DNA from 2 places in the Streptomyces anthophorae genome. Region 1 is predicted to be linked to the other one. Evidence: riboswitches for the same ligand, from Rfam matches in the RefSeq annotation. Region 1 holds a riboswitch; the other holds the start of a gene.
What was found. A riboswitch is a leader RNA that binds a small molecule or an ion and turns the genes downstream of it on or off. The one in region 1 is predicted to bind glycine.
Positions count from the first base shown of each region.

Region 2: it holds a riboswitch for glycine, as region 1 does, so the genes downstream of both, gcvP (aminomethyl-transferring glycine dehydrogenase) here and gcvT (glycine cleavage system aminomethyltransferase GcvT) in region 1, are expected to answer to the same signal.

Region 1 covers NZ_JBLWQQ010000001.1:3,112,301-3,115,695, forward strand. The annotation lists gene ACNYS0_RS13825 (enhanced serine sensitivity protein SseB) at 1-261, opposite strand, end outside; gene ACNYS0_RS13830 (AAA family ATPase) at 372-992, opposite strand; glycine riboswitch at 1,153-1,252, shown strand; glycine riboswitch at 1,253-1,354, shown strand; gene gcvT (glycine cleavage system aminomethyltransferase GcvT) at 1,392-2,507, shown strand; gene gcvH (glycine cleavage system protein GcvH) at 2,572-2,949, shown strand; gene glyA (serine hydroxymethyltransferase) at 2,958-3,395, shown strand, end outside.
Region 2 covers NZ_JBLWQQ010000001.1:7,389,963-7,393,357, forward strand. The annotation lists gene ACNYS0_RS33560 (DNA polymerase IV) at 1-695, shown strand, start outside; gene ACNYS0_RS33565 (PRC-barrel domain-containing protein) at 638-1,012, opposite strand; glycine riboswitch at 1,136-1,232, shown strand; gene gcvP (aminomethyl-transferring glycine dehydrogenase) at 1,418-3,395, shown strand, end outside.

The DNA of each region.
Region 1 (3,395 bases):
GATCTCCAGGCTCGGCAGGTCGAGGTCCCGGCTCGCGTTCGAGCCGCCGCGGGGCAGCGGGATCCACACGTGGCTGCGGCCGAGGACCTCGACTATTCGGCGCCCCGCCGAATCCCCAGCACTCCCCGCCTCCTGGCCGAGGGCCGCGGCGAGGACCTCCTCCAACTCGTTGGCGGGCCAGCCCTGCGCGGGGTGGCCGTAGCCGCCCTCGTGCCCCTGGGCGTGACCGTGACCCGGCTCCGGGGTGCCTGGGAACTCCATGACTGCCATCAACCTCTGCCGTTCTGCCCGCTGCTGTGCCCGCCGACCTTAACTCGTACACACAATTGGACACGGTGCGGTTCCGTCCGCTTGCGCAGGGGCCCCGGCCGTCAGTCGCCGAACGTGATCCCGGCGAGCGCCTCCATCGCCGCCCGGTCGAGCAGCACCGCCGACTCCATCCCGGCCGGCGGCTCCCCCCGCTCCGTCGAGCTGACGAGCGCGCCCACCGCCCTGCGGTGCCGGGCGAAGGCGTACCGGGACACTCCACGGCCGCGGTCCCGCTGCCCCTCGAGGGCCGTGTCCGCCGGTACGTCGAGCAGCATCAGGTGGACGGCGACCCCGCGCCGCCGCGCCGTGCGGATCACCCAGCGGCGCACCCACGCCTGCGTACCGCAGTCGTGCACGACGACGCTGACGCCCGAGCGCATCGCCCGCCGCAGGCCCACATAGTGCGCGATGCGGACCAGCGGCCGGTACAGCGCGTACGGCAGGCGGGCCGGCATGCGCGCGGCCCAGCGCTCGCGGGTGTCCTGCGAATCGATCCGGATCTCCTTGACGGCCCGCCGCATCAGCGTCGACTTGCCGCTGCCGGGCAGGCCGGAGAGCACGACGAGGTCGCCCGCCTCGAAGGCGAGTCTGCGCGGGGTGTGTCCGCGGCGGCCGCGCAGGTCCCGTACCGAGCGCTGGCCGGGGATCCGCACCCCCGCCACCACCGATGCCGAAGCCGACACCGCGTAAGCCCCCGCCACTGCCTTGTGCACCGCGATCGTCCTCCCCGTTCCGGTCACGTCACCCTTGCCCCTCAAGTGTAAAGAGAAGGTAATGCCACTCAAGGGGTTTCCCTGTCGGACGGGCATGCAATGATGTGCGCGCAACTGCATACCGGCCGCTTGAATCCGCGCGGGAGAGTTCCGGGTACCCATCGGTCCCCGGACGCCGAAGGAGCAAGTTCCTCCCTTGAATCTCTCAGGCCCCGTACCGCGCGGGCGAGGCAGATCTGAAAAGTGGGGCGCCTTTGTGACACGGCGCCCCCACCCAAGGTGCAAGCCCCCTCGGGGCGAACCTCTCAGGTTCCGATGACAGATGGGGAGGACACTTCGCCATCGCCGTCATGCCCGGGAGCACCACTGATGACCCGTACGACATCTCTCGACGCCCTGCATCGTTCGCTCGGCGCGACGATGACCGACTTCGCCGGCTGGGACATGCCGCTGCGCTACGGCAGTGAGCGCGACGAGCACAACGCCGTGCGCACGCGGGCCGGTCTCTTCGACCTGTCCCACATGGGCGAGATCACGGTGTCCGGGCCGGGGGCCGTGGACCTGCTCAACCACGCTCTCGTCGGCAACATCGGCTCCGTCGGCCTCGGCCGCGCCCGCTACACGATGATCTGCCGCGCGGACGGCGGGATCCTCGACGACCTGATCGTGTACCGGCTCGGCGAGACCGAATACATGGTGGTCGCGAACGCGGGCAACGCGCAGGTCGTGCTCGACGCCCTCACCGAGCGCGCCGCCGGCTTCGACGCCGAGGTCCGCGACGACCACGACGCGTACGCGCTGCTCGCGGTGCAGGGCCCGACCTCCGCGGCGATCGTGAAGTCGGTCACGGACGCGGACCTGGACGGCCTGAAGTACTACGCGGGGCTGCCCGGCACCGTCGCCGGTGTGCAGGCGCTCATCGCGCGCACCGGCTACACCGGCGAGGACGGCTTCGAGCTGTTCGTCTCCCCCGCCGACGCCGAGAAGCTGTGGCAGGCGCTGACCGAGGCGGGCGCCGAGTACGGCCTGATCCCCTGCGGCCTGTCCTGCCGGGACACGCTGCGCCTGGAGGCGGGCATGCCGCTGTACGGGCACGAGCTGTCGACGTCCCTCACCCCCTTCGACGCCGGTCTCGGCCGGGTCGTGAAGTTCGAGAAGACCTCCCACAGCGACGACTTCGTGGGCCATGACGCGCTGGTCGCCGCCGCCGAGCGCGCCGAGGCCAACCCGCCCCGCAAGCTCGTCGGCCTCATCGCCGAGGGCCGCCGCGTCCCGCGCGCCGGGATGTCCGTCGTCGTGGACGGCCAGGTGATCGGCGAGGTCACCTCCGGAGCCCCGTCCCCGACGCTCGGGAAGCCGATCGCGATGGCGTACGTGGACGCCGCGCACGCCGAGCCCGGCACGGCGGGCGTCGGCGTCGACATCCGCGGCACGCACGAGCCGTACGAGGTCGTGGCACTGCCGTTCTACAAGCGTCAGAAGTAGGCCCCGCCCGTCCGGGCGCCCCCTCCGTCACCAGCACCTTCCCGCGTACAGGAGAATTCGCATCATGAGCAACCCCCAGCAGCTGCGTTACAGCAAGGAGCACGAGTGGCTCTCCGCCGTCGAGGACGGCGTCGCCACCATCGGCATCACGGAGCACGCCGCCAACGCGCTCGGTGACATCGTGTTCGTCCAGCTCCCCGAGGTCGGCGACACCGTGACCGCGGGCGAGACCTGCGGCGAGCTCGAGTCGACCAAGTCGGTCTCCGACCTGTACTCCCCCGTGAACGGCGAGGTCACCGAGATCAACCAGGACGTCGTCGACGATCCGGCCCTCGTGAACTCGGCCCCGTTCGAGGGCGGCTGGCTGTTCAAGGTCCGGCTGGCCGACGAGCCGAAGGACCTGCTCTCCGCCGACGAGTACACCGAGTTCTCCGGGAGCTGACCCCACCGATGTCCGTACTGAACGAATCCCTGCACGAGCTCGACCCCGAGGTCGCCGTCGCGGTCGACGCCGAGCTGAAGCGCCAGCAGTCGACCCTCGAAATGATCGCGTCGGAGAACTTCGCTCCCGCCGCCGTCATGGAGGCCCAGGGCTCGGTCCTCACCAACAAGTACGCGGAGGGCTACCCCGGCCGCCGCTACTACGGCGGCTGCGAGCACGTCGACGTCACCGAGCAGATCGCCATCGACCGCGTGAAGGCGCTCTTCGGCGCCGAGTACGCGAACGTGCAGCCGCACTCCGGCGCCTCCGCGAACCAGGCCGCGCTCTTCGCCATCGCCAAGCCGGGCGACACGATCCTCGGCCTGGACCTGGCGCACGGCGGCCACCTCACGCACGGCATGCGCCTGAACTTCTCCGGCAAGCAGTTCAACGTGGTCCCGTACCAC
Region 2 (3,395 bases), 4.3 Mb from region 1:
GGATGGAGGTGCGCAGGCTCGCCGGGCGGTGCGTGGAGCGGCTGAGAGCGGCCGAGCGCTCGGGGCGGACCGTGGTGCTCAAGGTGCGGCGCTACGACTTCTCGACGCTGACGCGCTCAGAGACGCTGCGGGGACCGACGGACGATCCCGGGGTGGTGCGGGAGGCCGCGGCGCGGTTGCTGGAGAGCGTGGACACGACCGGTGGCGTGCGGTTGCTGGGCGTCGGGGTCAGCGGGCTCGCCGACTTCACGCAGGAGGACCTGTTCGCACAGTTCGCCGCCGCGGAGGAGGAGGCTGCCGCCGCCGAGGAGCTGGAGGGGGAGGCAGGGTCGGTCGAGCCGGTGGAGGCGGCCGAGCCCGAGCCGACGCCCGTGGAGCGGAAGTGGCTGGCCGGGCACGATGTGCGGCATGCGGAGTTCGGGTCCGGGTGGGTGCAGGGGAGCGGGCTCGGGCGGGTGACCGTGCGGTTCGAGACGCCGTACGCGGTGGTGCCGGGGCGGGTGCGGACGTTCCGGGTCGACGACCCGGAGCTGGAGCCGGCGGACCCGCTGCCGCTCGTCGAGAGAGCCGAAAGAGCCGGGGCCTTCGAAGCGGCCGAAGAAGCCGAGGCCTTCGAAGCCGCCGAAGAGGCCGGGGATCAGGTCGTCTCGTCCTCCGCGCCCGCGACCTTGCCGAACGTGACGTCGGGCGACTGAGGCGCCGTGATGTCAAGACCGTAGTGGTCGTAGAGCTGGAGCTCCTGCTCAGGGGAGAGATGGCGGCCCACGCCGAAGTCGGGGGCGTCCTTGATCAGGGAGCGCTCGAAGGGCACGTGCAGCGTGCCGTCCGTGAAGTCGCTCGGTTCGAGCGGGACGAAGGCATCGCGGCTGAACAGGCCCGTTCGTATCGCGGCCCACTCCGGCACACCCGTGGCATCGTCCAGATACACCTCGTCGATGGTGCCGATCTTGGCCCCGTTGCGGTCGAACGCCTTGCGGCCGATCAGGTTGCGCGGATCGACATCGGTCTGCACGGGCCCTCCAACTGATCGCGATGATCGCAACTCGTCTGTAAGGACTACGAAAGAGCACATTACGTAAGGCGGCCACTCGGGGGCTCCGGCCAAGTAGCCGCTGGTAGGCTGGCAAATGGCTGCTGACCCCGTGCGGGAGAGTCCTCCGACAGTCGTCGGAAGGCGCCGAAGGAGCAAATCCTCCCCGGAATCTCTCAGGCCCACGTACCGCACGGACGAGGTCACTCTGGAAAGCAGGGCGGGGTGCACGGTTTCCGCTCTCACCGACGGTGCAAGCCGGTGTGTTCCGTGTTTTCGCGGGGTGGGCCGGTGAAGCTCTCAGGTTGAGATGACAGAGGGGGAGGCCGTCCGGGTACCCGCGCCGTGGTGCCCCTCGTAGGTCGCAATGACCAGGAGGCCTCCGCAATGACCGCCAATCGTATTCCGCTCTCCCAGCTGGAGCGAGGAATCCCCTTCGAGCAGCGCCACATCGGCCCCGATGAGGCCGCTCAGGCCAAGATGCTCGCGCAGGTCGGCTACGGCTCGCTGGACGAGCTGACCGCGGCCGCGGTGCCCGATGTGATCAAGAGCGCCGAGGCGCTCGACCTTCCGGCCGCACGCAGCGAGGCCGAGGTGCTCGCCGAGCTGAAGTCCCTTGCAGAGCGCAACCAGGTGCTCGGCTCGATGATCGGCCTCGGCTACTACGGGACGTTCACGCCGCCCGTCATCCTGCGCAACGTCATGGAGAACCCGTCCTGGTACACGGCGTACACGCCGTACCAGCCGGAGATCTCGCAGGGCCGCCTGGAGGCGCTGCTCAACTTCCAGACCATGGTCGCCGAGCTGACCGGCCTGCCCACCTCGGGCTCCTCGCTGCTCGACGAGGGCACCGCCGCCGCCGAGGCGATGGCCCTGTCGCGCCGCGTCGGCAAGGTCAAGAACGGCGTGTACGTCGTCGACGCCGACGCCCTGCCGCAGACCATCGCCGTGATCCAGACCCGCGCCGAGCCGACCGGTGTCGAGATCGTCGTCGCCGACCTGAGCGAGGGCATTCCGGCCGAGGTCGCCGAGCGCGGGGTCGTCGGCGTGCTCGTGCAGTACCCGGGCGCCTCCGGCGTCGTGCGGGACATCAAGCCCGTGATCGACCAGGCGCACGAGCTGGGCGCCATCGTCACCGTCGCCGCCGATCTTCTTGCGCTGACGCTGCTGACCTCGCCCGGTGAGCTGGGCGCGGACATCGCCGTCGGTACGACGCAGCGCTTCGGTGTCCCGATGGGCTTCGGCGGTCCGCACGCCGGCTACATGGCCGTGCGTGAGAAGTTCGCGCGCTCGCTGCCGGGCCGACTGGTGGGTGTCTCCGTCGACGCCGACGGCAACAAGGCGTACCGCCTCGCCCTTCAGACCCGTGAGCAGCACATCCGCCGCGAGAAGGCGACCAGCAACATCTGCACCGCGCAGGTGCTGCTCGCCGTCATGGCCGGCATGTACGCCGTCTACCACGGTCCCGAGGGGCTCAAGTCCATCGCGCGGCGCACCCACCGCTACGCCACCCTGCTCGCCGCGGGGCTCACGGCGGGCGGCGTCGAGGTCGTGCACGGCGCGTACTTCGACACCCTCACCGTGCGGGTGCCGGGCAAGGCCGCCTCGGTCGTCTCCGCCGCGCGCGAGGGCGGCGTCAACCTGCACCTCGTGGACGCCGACCATGTCTCGGTCGCCTGCGACGAGACGACCACGCGGGACCAACTGGGCGCCGTGTGGACCGCGTTCGGCGTCGACGCCGACATCGAGGCGCTGGACGCCGAGGTCGAGGACACACTGCCGGGCGGGCTGCTGCGCGAGGACGAGTACCTGACGCACCCCGTCTTCCACCAGTACCGCTCCGAGACGGCGATGCTGCGCTACCTGCGCATGCTCGCCGACCGCGACTACGCCCTTGACCGCGGCATGATCCCGCTGGGCTCCTGCACGATGAAGCTCAACGCGACGACGGAGATGGAGCCGGTCACCTGGCCCGAGTTCGGCCAGCTGCACCCCTTCGCCCCCGCCGAGCAGGCGCAGGGCTACCTGACGCTCATCCGTGAGCTGGAGGAGCGGCTCGCCGAGGTCACCGGCTACGACAAGGTGTCGCTCCAGCCGAACGCCGGCTCGCAGGGCGAGCTCGCCGGTCTGCTCGCCGTCCGCGGCTACCACCGCGCCAACGGCGACGAGCAGCGCACCGTCTGCCTCATCCCGTCCTCCGCGCACGGCACGAACGCCGCGAGTGCCGTGATGGCCGGCATGAAGGTCGTCGTCGTGAAGACCGCCGACGACGGCGAGGTCGACATCGAGGACCTGCGCGCCAAGATCGAGCAGTACGCCGAGCAGCTCGCCGTCCTGATGATCACGTACCCGTCGACGCACGGTG